Regions from separate parts of the Streptomyces sp. NPDC055506 genome, predicted to be linked through region 2. Evidence: riboswitches for the same ligand, from Rfam matches in the RefSeq annotation. Region 2 holds a riboswitch; the other holds the start of a gene.
What was found. Region 2 has a riboswitch for thiamine pyrophosphate ahead of thiO (glycine oxidase ThiO). Riboswitches for the same ligand answer to the same signal wherever they lie in the genome.

Region 1 (7,174 bases), on a different contig from region 2:
TGCCCGGTCACGGCGGCATCATGGACCGTTTGGACTCGCTGCTGCCGACGGCTCCGGTGGTGTGGCTGTTGTTCGTGCTTTTTGTTGGATCCGGCTGAAGTCAGGTCACGGCGCCGCGCCGCGGTAGCGGCACATGGATACAGCATGGACCGTTTGGACTCGCTGCTGCCGACGGCTCCGGTGGTGTGGCTGCTGCTCGTACTCTTCGTCGGATCCGGCTGAGCGGACCCGATCCAGCGAGCTCCCGTCCTTGTGGGCGGGAGCTCGCTGTCGTTCCGGGAGGCACCGGAGGGTCCTGAGTGGGACGATTCAGGTGTAGGTCGCAAAGGGGGACATCATGTCCATCATTCGACAGAGCATCGATGTCGACCGGCGTCCCGAGGACGTCTACGACTACGTCATGGACACCCCGCGCATGCCGGAGTGGCAACTGAGCGCCGTGTCCGCGGAACGCCTCGACGAGGGGCCCTTCGGCATCGGCTCCCGGGTCCGGGTCACCCGGCACATCGGTCGCCGTGTGATGCCGATGACCATGGAGGTCACGGAGTACGACCCACCGCACAGCTGGGGCATGCGCGGTGTCGACGGACCCGTCCGGCCGCGGGTGCACGGCGAGGTCGAGTCGTTCGACGAGGGGCAGCGCTCCCACGTGACGATCGACGTCGACATCGAGGGCCACGGCGTCGGCAAGGTCCTGGTACCGCTCGTCGTCCGCCCCCAGGTCCGCAAGGAACTCCCGCGCAACGAGCAGCTCCTCAAGAACCGGCTGGAACACACGGGCGACTAGAACGCCTCTCTCCGGGTGCCGCGGGCGGGGCACGGGCCACCGCTGACGATCTGCGACACTGGGTGGGCCATGCCTAAGCCCGGAGAACTCACTTTCGTCGCCCCCCGCGGAGCCAAGAAGCCGCCGCGGCATCTCGCCGACCTCACTCCTGCCGAGCGCAAGGAGGCCGTTGCGGCTGTCGGGGAGAAGCCGTTTCGTGCCAAGCAGCTCTCGCAGCACTACTTCGCGCGGTACGCGCACGAGCCGGAGCAGTGGACCGATATTCCGGCCGGTGCCCGGGGGAAGCTGCGGGAGGCGTTGCTGCCCGAGCTGATGAGCGTCGTGCGGCATCTGTCGACCGACCAGGGCACCACGCGCAAGACGCTGTGGCGGCTGTTCGACGGGACGCTCGTCGAGTCCGTGCTGATGCGTTATCCGGACCGGGTGACCATGTGCATCAGCTCGCAGGCGGGCTGCGGGATGAACTGCCCGTTCTGTGCGACCGGGCAGGCGGGTCTGGACCGGAATCTGTCCACCGCCGAGATCGTGCACCAGATCGTCGACGGCATGCGGGCGCTGCGGGACGGCGAGGTTCCCGGCGGTCCGGCGCGGCTCAGCAACATCGTGTTCATGGGCATGGGTGAGCCGCTCGCGAACTACAACCGGGTCATCGGGTCCATCCGGCGGCTCACCGACCCCGAGCCCGACGGGGTGGGGCTCTCGCAGCGCGGGATCACCGTCTCGACGGTCGGTCTCGTGCCGGCGATCCACCGGTTCGCCGACGAGGGCTTCAAGTGCCGGCTCGCCATCTCGCTGCACGCGCCCGACGACGAGCTGCGCGACACCCTCGTCCCCGTGAACACGCGGTGGAAGGTCCGGGAGGTCCTGGACGCCGGGTTCGAGTACAGCGCCAAGTCCGGGCGGCGGCTGTCCATCGAGTACGCGCTGATCCGGGACATCAACGACCAGGCCTGGCGTGGTGACCGGCTCGGGCGGCTGCTCAAGGGCAAGCCCGTGCATGTCAATCTCATTCCGCTGAACCCGACGCCGGGGTCGAAGTGGACCGCCTCGCGGCCCGAGGACGAGAAGGCGTTCGTGGAGGCCATCGCCGCCCATGGTGTGCCGGTGACGATCCGGGACACCCGTGGACAGGAGATCGACGGGGCGTGTGGTCAGCTCGCGGCCACCGAACGGTAGTCTGACCGTCGTACATACACCTTCATATTCCGACAGGGGAGCGCCACAGCGCTGAGAGTGCGGCACACGGCCGCAGACCCTCCGAACCTGGCCCAGGTCATTCTGGGTAGGGAGATCGGTCATCACTCGAGCTGTTGCGCCCTGCCCGGGACCCCTGAGTTCCCGGGCGGGGCCGCGTCTTCTCCTGGTCATCCAGGAGGAATCCAGTGGGCATCAAGAGAAAGCGGCTGACGGCTGTGGTCGTCGGGCTCGGGATGGCCGGCGCGCTCGCCGCGTGCGGGTCGTCCGGCGGCGACGAGGGGTCCGGCGACTCCAAGACCGTGACCCTCGTCAGCCACGACTCGTGGGCCGCGTCCAAGGGCGTCATCGCCGCCTTCGAGAAGCAGTCCGGCTACAAGGTCAACGTCCTGGAGGACGGCGACGCCGGGCAAGCCGTGAACAAGGCGATCCTGACCAAGGACAACCCGCAGGGCGACGTCTTCTTCGGCGTCGACAACACCCTGCTGTCACGGGCCCTCGACAACGGGCTGTTCCAGCCGTACGAGGCGAAGGGCTCCGAGCAGATCAAGGCCGAGTACCGGGCCGACCAGGACAAGCACCGGGTCACGCCCGTCGACACCGGCGACATCTGCGTCAACTACGACAAGAAGTACTTCGCCGACCACGAGCTGGAGCCGCCGAAGAGCTTCGACGACCTGGTCAAGCCCCAGTACAAGAACCTGCTCGTGACCGAGAACGCCTCCGCTTCCTCGCCCGGGCTCGGCTTCCTGCTCGGCACCGCCGCCAAGTACGGCGACGGGGGCTGGGAGGGCTACTGGAAGAAGCTCAAGGCCAACGGCGTGAAGGTCGTCGACGGCTGGGAGCAGGCCTACAACGAGGAGTTCTCCGGCTCGGCCGGAGGCAAGAAGGCCAAGGGCGACCGGCCGCTCGTCGTGTCGTACGCCTCCTCGCCGCCCGTCGAGGTCGTCTACGCCGACCCCAAGCCCAGCGAGGCGCCGACCGGGGTCGCGCAGGGCACCTGCTTCCGGCAGGTCGAGTACGCCGGGCTGCTGAGCAACGCGAAGAACAGCGAGGGGGGCAAGGCGTTCCTCGACTTCCTGGTCTCCCAGCGGTTCCAGGAGGACATGCCGCTCAACATGTTCGTGTATCCGGTGCGCGAGGGCGCCCAGGTGCCGCCGGAGTTCGTGAAGTTCGGGCCGCAGGCCGAGGATCCCGAGACCATGGACCCGGCGAAGATCGCCGACAACCGTGATCAGTGGGTCAAGTCGTGGACCTCACTCGTACTGAAGTAAGCCGGGCAGCCGTCCGCGAGGACCGGCGCGGGAGCGCGGCGCGGCTCGGGCTCATGGCCCTGCCCGTCGCGTTCTTCGCCGCCTTCTTCGCCTATCCCGTCGCCGCGATCGTCGCGCGCGGCCTGAAGGTCGACGGGGCCTGGCGGTTCGGGCGGATCGGGGAGGTGCTGGCGCAGTCCGACGTCCGGCACGTCCTGTGGTTCACCACCTGGCAGGCGCTCGTCTCCACCGCGCTCACCCTGCTGATCGCGCTCCCCGGCGCGTACGTCTTCGCGCGCTTCCACTTCCGGGGCAAGCAGGTGCTGCGGGCGGCCGTGACCGTCCCGTTCGTGCTGCCCACGGTCGTCGTCGGTACGGCGTTCCTGGCGCTGGTCGGGCGGGGCGGGCTGCTCGACGAGCTGTGGGGCGTACGGCTCGACACCACCGTGTGGGCGATCCTGCTCGCGCACGTCTTCTTCAACTACGCGGTCGTCGTACGGACCGTCGGCGGGCTCTGGGCACAGCTCGACCCGCGGCAGGAGGAGGCCGCGCGGATGCTCGGGGCGTCCCCGCTGAAGGCCTGGCGGCAGGTGACGCTCCCCGCCCTCGCCCCGGCCGTGGCCGCCGCCGCGCTCATGGTCTTCCTGTTCACCTTCACCTCCTTCGGTGTCGTCCAGATCCTCGGCGGGCCCACCTTCTCGACCCTGGAGGTGGAGATCTACCGGCAGACGTCGGAGATCTTCGACCTGTCCACGGCGGCCGTGCTGACGCTGATTCAGTTCGTCGCCGTGGGCGCCGTCCTCGCCCTGCACGCCTGGACCGTACGGCGGCGGGAGACCGCGCTGCGGCTGGTGGACGCGTCGGTGACCGCGCGCCGGCCGCGCGGCGCCGGGCAGTGGGCGCTGCTGGGCGGGGTGCTGCTGACGATCGTCGTGCTGCTTGTGCTGCCGCTCGCCGTGCTGGTCCAGCGGTCCCTGGACGCGCCCCGCTTCGGCTACTACCGCGCGCTGACCAGGGCCGACGGAGGGGTGTTCCTGGTGCCGCCGATCGAGGCGATCGGCAACTCGCTGGAGTACGCCGTCGCCGCCACCGTCATCGCCGTGGTGATCGGCGGCCTCGCCGCCGTCGCGCTCACCCGCAGGGACGCCGGGCGGTTCGTGCGCGGCTTCGACGCGCTGCTGATGCTGCCGCTCGGAGTGTCCGCGGTGACCGTCGGCTTCGGGTTCCTGATCGCCCTCGACGAGCCGCCGCTGGATCTGAGGTCCTCGTGGATCCTGGTGCCGCTCGCGCAGGCGCTGGTCGGGGTGCCGTTCGTCGTGCGGACCATGCTGCCCGTGCTGCGGGCGGTGGACGCGCGGCTGCGGGAGGCGGCCTCGGTGCTGGGGGCCTCGCCCTGGCGGGTGTGGCGGGAGGTGGACCTGCCGATGGTGCGGCGGGCGCTGCTGATCGCCGCCGGGTTCGCCTTCGCGGTGTCGCTCGGGGAGTTCGGGGCGACGGTGTTCATCGCGCGGCCCGACAATCCGACATTGCCGGTGGCCGTGGCGCGGCTTCTGGGCCGGCCCGGGGAGCTCAACTACGGCCAGGCGATGGCCCTTTCGACGATTCTGATGGTGGTGTGCGCCGTGGCCCTGCTGGTGCTGGAGAGGCTCAGGACCGCCGACCGGACAGGGGAGTTCTGATGCTGCTGGCGCTGGAGGGCGCGACGGTCCGTTTCGGCGGGCGGGCCGTGCTGGACGCCGTCGATCTGGAGGTCGCCGAGCACGAGATCGTGTGCGTGCTCGGGCCCAGCGGCAGCGGTAAGTCGACCCTGCTGCGGGCCGTGGCCGGGCTTCAGCCGCTCGACTCCGGGCGGGTGTCGCTCGACGGGCGCGACCAGGCGGGCGTGCCCGCGCACCGGCGCGGGGTCGGGCTGATGTTCCAGGACCACCAGCTGTTCCCGCAGCGGGACGTGGGCGGCAACGTCGCCTTCGGGCTGCGCATGCACGGGGCGTCCAAGCGGCAACAGGCCGATCAGGTCCGGGAGTTGCTGGACCTCGTCGGGTTGCCCGGCGCGGCTCGCCGGGCCGTCGCCGCGCTGTCCGGCGGGGAGCAGCAGCGGGTGGCGCTGGCCCGGGCCCTGGCGCCGAGCCCCCGGCTGCTGATGCTGGACGAGCCGCTGGGCCAGCTCGATCGGTCGCTGCGGGAGCGGCTGGTCGTGGAACTGCGGGAGTTGTTCGGCCGGTTGGGCACGACCGTGCTCGCCGTGACGCACGACCAGGGGGAGGCCTTCGCGCTGGCCGACCGGGTCGTGGTGATGAGGGACGGGCGGATCGCCCAGTCCGGTACGCCGCTTCAGGTCTGGCAGCGGCCGGCCGACGCGTTCGTGGCCCGCTTCCTCGGCTTCGAGAACGTCGTCGAGGCGACGGTGGGGGCGGAGGCCGCGGACACACCGTGGGGCAAGGTGCCGGTGCCGGAGGGCGCCCCGCAGGGCACCCGGACCCTCCTGGTACGGCCCGCGGGCGTACGCCTGGTGCCCGCCGGTGCGGGCCTGCGCTGCACGGTGACCGCCCGTACCTTCAAGGGCACCCATGTCGCCGTCCACCTCCAGCCGGAGGACGCCCCGCGTCTGGAGGCGGCGTGCGCGCTGCGGTCGGCGCCGGAGGTCGGGGACGAGGCCGGAGTGGAGTTCGACGCGGCCGAAATCGTCGTGCTCGACTGATCCTGGTCGCCTTAGGGTGCGGGTCATGACACTCCTCGCGCACGACCGCTACTGCGACGAAATCGCCCACCAGGTCGGCCTGTTGAGGTCGGTCGTGACCTCCGGCGCCGAGCTGTCCGCCACCGTGCCGACCTGCCCCGACTGGTCGCTGGAGGAGCTGGTCCGGCACACGGGCGGCGCCCTGCGCTGGGTGGAGCTCATGGTGCGGACCCGGGCCCGGGAGGAGGTGCCGGAGGAGCAGGTGCCCGGCGTCGAAGGGCCCGAGGCCCGGGGTGACGCCGCCGCGTTGGACGCGTGGCTGGGGGAGGCGGGCGAGCAGGTCGTCGCCGCGCTGCGGGAGGCCGGGCCGGACGCGAAGGTGTGGGGCTGGGCGGGGACGCCCACCGCCGGGTTCTGGGCCCGGCGGATGACGCACGAGGTCACCGTGCACCGCGCGGACGCCACGCTCGCCGCGGGGCTGCCCTACGAGGTCGCGCCCGACGTCGCCGCCGACGCGATCGACGAGTGGCTGCAGATCGTGGAGTACGTGCAGCGGACGGAGCCGCACGACGCGGCGAGGGAACTGCGGGGCCCGGGCCGCGGTATCCACCTGCACGCCACCGACACCGGGCCCGAGGTGAACGCCGAGTGGCTCGTCGCGCTCACCGAGGACGGTGTCACCTGGCGCCGGGGCCATGAGAAGGCCACGGTCGCCCTGCGCGGGCCGCTGACCTCCGTCCTGCTCGCGTTCTACCGGCGGCTGCCGCTGGACGCTCCGGAGCTCGAGGTGCTGGGGGAGCGGGAGTTGCTGGAGTTCTGGCTGGAGCGAGCGACGTTCGGGTGAGACGGACGTGGCCCGCCCCGTGGGTCACGGGACGGGCCACATCAAGGTGTGCGCAGGCGTCAGCTGTCGCTGTTCGCCCCACGACGGCGCATGCCGAAGAACACCGCGCCGCCACCGACGACGACCAGGGCCGCCGCGATCCCGGCGATGACGCCGGTGTTGGAGTTGGCGCCGGTCTCGGCGAGGTTGGAGTCACCGGCCGGGCCGGGCGCGTTGCCCGCCGGCGTGGTGCTCTCGCTCTCCGACGGCGTCGGAGCCGGGGTGTCGGTCTCCTCGGCCGGCTTCGAGGGAAGGGCCGACGGGGTCGGCGTGGCCGGGGGAGTCGCCGGCGGCGGCTCCTCCTCCTGCTTCTTGCAGGCGGTGGCCGGGGTGACGAGGTTCGGCTTGATGTCCTCGTCGACGTACGGGGTGGCCTTCAC
Region 2 (7,174 bases):
GCCCGGCGTCCTCCAGCCGGCTCTCGGCCTCGGTCTGCGTCTTCGCCAGCAGCGGGGGGACCTCGGTGAACTGGCCCGAGTTGATGTACCAGATGCCGCCGCCGAGGCCCAGCACCAGCAGCACGGCGACGACGATCGCCAGCGGACCACGCCGGGACCCCGGGCGGCGCCGGGACGGCGGAGGCGGCGGGGACTCGAAACGGCTGGTGCGGTTGAGCGCCGCCTCGGACGTCTCGTCGTCCTCGTTGACCGGCAGCGGGCGCGGTGTGGTCAGCGCGCGCGGGATCACGCTCGTACGGTCGTCGGCGCCGTCGTGCTCCGCGGAGAGCGCCTGCGGCGGCACCATGTCCAACTGCTCCGCGCTCAGCCCGGCGCGCCCGTCGCGGACCTGCGCGAGCAGCGACACCGCGTCGTGCGGGCGGATATCAGGGGTGCGGGCGGTCGCCGAGGCGACCATCTCGTCCAGTTCGTAGGCCAGACCGGGCACGGCGGCCGACGGCGGCGGAACGTCCTCGTGCAGGTGCTTGTACAGGATCACGGCCGGGGAGTCCGCGTCGTGCGGCTTGTCGCCGGTCAGCATCTCGTAGAGCATCACCCCGCACGCGTACACGTCGACGCGGGGGTCCGCGGTGCCGTTCTCTATCTGCTCGGGCGCGAGGTACGCGACCGTGCCGAGCACGGTCCCCGTGGTGTTCGTCACCGTGTCCACGGCACGGACGAGTCCGAAGTCGGCGACCTTCACCCGGCCGTCGTCCCCTATCAGGACGTTCTCGGGCTTCATGTCCCGGTGCACGAACCCGGCGCGGTGGGCGGCGCCCAGCGCGGCCAGCACCGGCTCCAGGATGTCCAGGGCGGCCCGCGGCTGCAGGGCCCCGCGCTCGCGCAGCACGTCCCGCAGGGTGCAGCCCGCGACGTACTCCATGGCGAGATAGACGTAGGAGCCGTCGGTGCCCTGGTCGAAGACCTGCACCACGTTCGGATGGGCCAGTCGGGCGACGGACTTCGCCTCGCGGATGAACCGCTCGACGAATGAGCTGTCGACGGCGAGCGAGGGGTGCATCACCTTGAGCGCGAGAACGCGGTCCAGCCGGGTGTCCACAGCCCGGTAGACCGTCGCCATCCCGCCGACGGCGATCCGCGCGTCGATGCGATACCGGCCGTCGAGCACCTGCCCGACCAAGGGGTCCTGAAGGGTCGTGTCCACGGAGGCGAGTGTACGAGCCACGACCGACAGCCCGCCGCCCCGTCCGGATTCGCGCCGGTACTGCGACTGACCTGTGACGTGTGCCCTACCTGCCTGGCCTGCGGGCAGGCGTGCCGCTCGGGGCGGCACGGGTGGGCGGTGGGGGTCCCCCCGCTCGAGCGAAGCCGAGAGTGGGGGAGGCACCCCGCACCGCCGGGCCGCGGACCCACCCGACCTCAGCGGCCTCGCACAGCTACTGAAAAGCAGGTCGCTCCGGATCCAGCACAGCCATGCCCTCACCCGGCGACGACGCCTCCGCGAAATGCCGCCGCGGGATGCGCCCGGCCCGGTACGCCAGCCGTCCCGCCTCCACGGCATGCCGCATCGCGTCGGCCATCAGCACCGGCTCCTGCGCCCGCGTCACCGCCGAGGCGAGCATCACACCCGCGCAGCCCAGCTCCATCGCCAGCGCCGCGTCCGACGCCGTACCGGCGCCGGCGTCCAGGATCACCGGCACACGCGCGTGCTCGGTGATCAGCTGGAAGTTGTGCGGGTTGCGGATGCCGAGCCCGGAGCCGATCGGCGAGCCGAGCGGCATGATCGCCGCACAGCCGGCGTCCTCCAGCTTCCGCGCCAGCACGGGGTCGTCATTGGTGTACGGCAGCACCGTGAACCCGTCGTCGACCAGCGTCTCGGCCGCCTCCAGCGTCTCGATCGGGTCCGGCAGCAGCGTGCGCTCGTCGGCGATGACCTCCAGCTTGACCAGGTCCGTGCCGAGGGCCTCGCGCGCGAGACGGGCTGTGAGGACGGCCTCTCCGGCGGTGAAGCAGCCCGCCGTGTTGGGCAGCACCCGGATGCCGAGCCGGTCCAGGACGGAGAGCACGGAACCGTGCACCGAGGGGTTCACCCGGCGCATCGCGACCGTCGTCAGCTCCGTCCCCGAGGCGACCAGGGAACGCTCCAGCACGTCGAGGCTGGGAGCCCCGCCCGTACCCATGATCAGGCGGGACGTGAAGGACGTACCACCGAGGACAAACGGATCGTCGGCCATGGTCAGCCTCCTTGGACGGCGGTGAGGACTTCCACGCGGTCTCCCTCGGCGAGGGACGTGGCCGGCCACTGCGCGCGCGGGACGACGGTTTCGTTGAGGGCGGCGGCCACTCCGGAGGGTGAGGCGGTGAGCGACCTCACGACGGCGTCGAGAGCCGTGCCGGGCCGGACGTCCCGGGGCTCCCCGTTGACCGAGATGTTCATACGGGCTGCTCCGTGAGTGCGGTGGCGGTACTGAAGCGCTTCGGGGTGAAGGGACGGGCCTCCTCGGGGAGTTCGCCCGCCGTCAGGGCGTGCGCCATGGCGTCGCCGGTCACCGGGGTGAGCAGGACACCGTTGCGGTAGTGCCCGGTGGCCAGCAGCAGACTCTCGAGCCCGGTCGGGCCGAGCAGCGGCGCGTTGTCGGGGGAGCCGGGCCGCAGTCCTGCCCGGGTCTCCGTGAACGGCAGCTCGGTGATGCCGGGTACCAGCTCGTGCGCGTCGCGCAGCAGCTCGTACACGCCGCCCGCGGTCACGGTGGTGTCCCAGCCCGTTTCCTCGCTGGTCGCCCCGATGACCAGCTCGCCGCTCTCGCGCGGCACCAGATAGACATGGCTGCCGCGCACGACCGCGCGCACGGTCCGGCTCAGGAAGGGGCCGTGCCGCCCCGGCATGGTCAGCCGTACGACCTGCCCCTTCACCGGCCGCACGGGAGGCAGCACATCCTCGGGGACGCCCGCGAGCCGCCCGCTGAGGCTGCCCCCGGCCAGCACCACCTGCCCGGCGTCCAGGGCGGTCCCGTCGGCCGTGACGACGCCCGCTGCCCGGTCCCGTACGACGGTGAGGCGCTCCGCCCACGCCCGGTGGAAGACCACCCCCGCCCGCTCGCACGCCGTCGCCAGCGCCCCCGACAGCCGCCGCGGGTCGATCTGGTGGTCGCCGTCGACCCGCAGCCCGCCGCGCACGCCCGGCGCGAGCATCGGCTCCAGGCGACGGCACTCCCGCCCCGACAGCCACTGCGACTCCAGGCCGGACTGCTGCTGCAGGGCGTGGAGTTCGCGCAGATGCGCCCGGTCGTCGGCGTCCAGGGCGACGGCGAGCGTGCCGCAGCGGCGGTAGCCGAGGTCGTGGTCCGTGAGGTCGGTGAGCTCGGCGGCGAAGTCCGGATAGCGCCGGGCGGAGGCGAGGTTCAGGCCGAGCAGGGTCTGCTCGCCGTAGTGCAGTTCCGTGACGGCGGCCAGCATGCCGGCCGCCACCTGTGCTGCCCCGCCGCCCGGCTCGGGGTCCACCACGGCCGTGGCGAGCCCGCGTTGTGCGGCCCGCCACGCGGTGACCAGGCCGATGATGCCGCCCCCGATGACGAGGACGTCTGACGTTCGCGTACGCGACATGGGCGTCCAGCCCCTCCCTTCGCCGGCATGACCCGGATCAGGTTCGTACGGTCGGAGGCCGCCAGCCTCCCTCTCAGCCCGGTGCGTCCGGGCTCCCGCGAGTGCTCTACGTTGGCCACCCTAGCCCGATGCCGTATGCCGCAGTAAGGGAGCCTCAGCGCATGGCCCGATCCCTCGATGGTCTTCTCCTCGCCCCGGTCGCCGACCAGGCGCCTGGCCAGGTGGGGACCCGCACCCGGTTCACGTACCACGAGAAGGACGGCGAGATCTGGGCCGAGTACACCGGCGGCGACGTCGTACGCGGCCACCTCGTGGGTACCCGGGAAGGTGACCGGCTGGACTTCCGGTACGTACAGCTCAAGCAGGACGGAACCACCTCCTCGGGGCACTGTGTGTCGACGGTCGTGGAGCTGCCCGGCGGGCGGGTGCGGCTGGAGGAGACGTGGGAGTGGGAGTCGCAGCAGGGCAGCGGGACGAGCGTTGTGGAGCAGGTCACTGCGCATGAGCACTGACTGACAAAACGTCAGGTGTCTATGGTGATCAGGTGAGCGAGCAGACGCAGGAAGCAGGTCCGTCCGCGCCGCGGCGCGTGGTCGTGGCGGGTGCGGGCATGGCCGGTGTGCAGACCGCGGTCGCCCTGCGGGAGCAGGGCTTCACCGGCACCGTGGTCCTCCTCGGCGCCGAGCCCCACCAGCCCTACGACCGGCCCCCGTTGTCCAAGGCCGTCCTGCTGGGCAAGGCCGAGGGCTCCGCCTTCGACCTCGACTTCGAGGCCCTCGGCATCGAGCTGCGACTCGGCTGCGAGGTGCTGGGCCTGCGCCCCGGCGACCACGAGCTGGACACCGAGGACGGGCCTGTGCCGTACGACGCCCTCGTCGTCGCGACCGGCGCCGAACCGGTCCGGCTGCCCGGCGCGGAGGGCGTGCCGGGCGTGCATCTGCTGCGCACCCTGGACGACGCCGAGCGGCTGCGGCCCGTGCTGGCCCGCAAGCACGACATCGTGGTCGTCGGCGCGGGCTGGATCGGCGCCGAGTTCGCCACCGCCGCGCGCGAGGCCGGCTGCGCGGTGACCGTCGTGGAGGCCGCCGAACGGCCGCTCGCCGGGGCACTGCCCGCCGAGGTCGCGGCCCCGATGGCCGGCTGGTACGCCGACGCGGGCGCGGTGCTGCGCACCCACGCGCGCGTGGCGCGCGTCGAGCCCGGGGCGGTGCTCCTCGACGATGGCACCCGGCTGCCCGCGGGCGCGGTCGTGGTCGGCATCGGCGCCCGCCCCGCCACGGCGTGGCTGGCCGGTTCCGGAGTGGAGCTCGGTCCTCAGGGCGAGATCATCTCCGACCAGCACCTGCGGACCTCGGCGCCGGACGTGTACGCCGTCGGCGACTGCGCATCCTTCCCCTCGGGGCGGTACGGCGAGCGCCTCCTGGTGCACCACTGGGACAACGCACTCCAGGGGCCGCGCACGGTGGCCCTGAACATCGTCGGCCGGGCCTCGGGGGAGACCCCGGCGGTGTACGACCCGGTGCCGTACTTCTGGTCCGAGCAGTTCGGGCGGTTCGTGCAGTACGCCGGACACCACGCCGGCGCCGACACGACCCTGTGGCGGGGCGACCCGGCCGGGCCGGCCTGGACGGTCTGCTGGCTCCGCGGGGACCGGCTGGTCGCCCTGCTGGCGGTGGGCCGGCCCCGGGACCTGGCGCAGGGGCGTCGCCTGATCGAGTCGGGCGCCGCCATGAATCCGGTACTGCTGGAGGACCCGGCGAGGCCGCTGAAGGCGGCGACGGCGTAGCTGTCCGGGGCGCTGTCGGGGGGCCTGTTGTCCGCCCAGGTGGGCCGGGCTGACTTCCGACTGTCAGTGGCGGATGGCAGGCTGGTTTCCGTGACCGAGATTGACGCAAAGATCGATGCTCTCGTCCCCGCCTGGCTCACCCTCCCCGACATCGCCGAACAGTTCGGTGTCGAGGTGACGCGTGTGCGGCAGCTGGTCAAGGACGGCCAGCTCATCGCCGTACGCCGAGGTGAGAACCGCGCGCTGCACGTCCCCGCCGCCTTCATCGACGGGGAGAAGGTCGTCAAGGGCCTGTCCGGGACCCTGACGCTCCTGCGGGACGACGGCTTCACGGACGAGGAGATGCTGGAGTGGCTCTTCACCCCCGACCCGAGCCTGCCCGGCACCCCGGCGCAGGCACTGAGTGAGAATCGCGGCACGGAGGTGAAGCGCCGCGCCCAGGCGCTCGCGGTCTGACCCGACCTCGACCGAACAAACCGTCCGGTGCCGTGCGAGCGGGGCCGGACCCGAAGATCTGCCCGGTGTGAGGGCCGGGGCCCGTGGGGCCACGGTCCGGGGGTGGCTCGCGCCCGCTCGGGGCGTGGGCCACCGCCCGCCCGGCGCCGACACCGGCACGGGCGCCCTGGGTGCCCGGCAATTCCACAGGCCCGGGTGCCTCTCGCGCCCTTATGCCACCGGCTCGGGTGCGACTCGCGCCCGTTCACCACAGGCCCGGGTGCGACTCGGGCCGTTACGCCACCGGCCCGGGTGCGTCTCGCACCTGGGTGCCACCGGTCCGGGTGCGACTCGCGCCCGTACGCCACCGCCACCGGCACGGGTGTCCGCACCCGCACGCCACCGACACCCAGGGGGTCACGCATGCCCGACACCGCCACCACCGCACGGGCCCAGCTCGCCGACGCCCGGGTCTACCTCTGCACCGACGCCCGCAAGCGGCAGGGCGATCTCGAGGAGTTCCTCGATGCCGTGCTGGCCGGCGGGGTCGACATCGTGCAGTTGCGGGACAAGGGCATGGAGGCGGGCGAGGAGCTGGAGCACCTGGCGGTATTCGCCGACGCCTGCGCCCGGCACGGCAAGCTCCTCGCGGTGAACGACCGCGCCGACGTCGCCCACGCCGCCGGCTCCGACGTGCTGCACCTCGGCCAGGGCGACCTCCCGGTCCCGTCGGCCCGCGCGATCCTCGGCGACGACGTCCTGATCGGCCGCTCCACGCACGCCGAGACCGAGGCCGCCGCGGCCGCCGCCCAGGACGGCGTGGACTACTTCTGCACCGGCCCGTGCTGGCCCACCCCCACCAAGCCCGGCCGCCACGCCCCCGGCCTGGACCTGGTCCGGTACACCGCCGCCCTCGGCACCGACCGCCCCTGGTTCGCCATCGGCGGCATCGACCTCGGCAACCTCGACCAGATCCTGGAGGCGGGCGCCCGGCGCGCCGTCGTCGTACGGGCGATCACCGAGGCCGACGACCCGGGAGCGGCGGCCACCGAGTTCGCGAAGAGGCTGCGGGAGAAGTAGTCCGACGGTCGGACGGATGTCCAAGGGGTGGACAGCAAGTACACAAATCGGGCAAATATCGATGCCCGGTTGGGTGACCGACCGCCCCTGGCTAACCTGCCGGTATGGCCCTCGGCACCGCATCCATCAGGTCGGACCACGCACGCACCGTCCGAGACATGCTCGCGACAGGCAAGACGACGTACTCGTTCGAGTTCTACGCGCCCAAGACCCCGAAGGGCGAGCGGAACCTGTGGAACGCCCTGCGCCGGGTCGAGGCGGTGGCGCCCG

Region 1: another riboswitch for thiamine pyrophosphate. It lies ahead of ACWIF2_RS20405 (thiamine ABC transporter substrate-binding protein); the one in region 2 lies ahead of thiO (glycine oxidase ThiO).

Annotation. Positions count from the first base shown of each region.
Region 1 covers NZ_JBSHKH010000050.1:26,093-33,266, forward strand. The annotation lists gene ACWIF2_RS20390 (phosphatidate cytidylyltransferase) at 1-98, shown strand, start outside; gene ACWIF2_RS20395 (SRPBCC family protein) at 338-787, shown strand; gene rlmN (23S rRNA (adenine(2503)-C(2))-methyltransferase RlmN) at 857-1,963, shown strand; TPP riboswitch at 1,988-2,094, shown strand; gene ACWIF2_RS20405 (thiamine ABC transporter substrate-binding protein) at 2,218-3,255, shown strand; gene ACWIF2_RS20410 (ABC transporter permease) at 3,231-4,913, shown strand; gene ACWIF2_RS20415 (ABC transporter ATP-binding protein) at 4,913-5,932, shown strand; gene ACWIF2_RS20420 (maleylpyruvate isomerase family mycothiol-dependent enzyme) at 5,958-6,755, shown strand; gene ACWIF2_RS20425 (LAETG motif-containing sortase-dependent surface protein) at 6,815-7,174, opposite strand, start outside.
Region 2 covers NZ_JBSHKH010000098.1:6,682-13,855, forward strand. The annotation lists gene pknB (Stk1 family PASTA domain-containing Ser/Thr kinase) at 1-1,204, opposite strand, end outside; gene ACWIF2_RS29340 (thiazole synthase) at 1,437-2,234, opposite strand; gene thiS (sulfur carrier protein ThiS) at 2,237-2,437, opposite strand; gene thiO (glycine oxidase ThiO) at 2,434-3,603, opposite strand; TPP riboswitch at 3,601-3,712, opposite strand; gene ACWIF2_RS29355 (hypothetical protein) at 3,765-4,115, shown strand; gene ACWIF2_RS29360 (NAD(P)/FAD-dependent oxidoreductase) at 4,148-5,389, shown strand; gene ACWIF2_RS29365 (Rv2175c family DNA-binding protein) at 5,480-5,845, shown strand; gene thiE (thiamine phosphate synthase) at 6,248-6,904, shown strand; gene metF (methylenetetrahydrofolate reductase [NAD(P)H]) at 7,009-7,174, shown strand, end outside.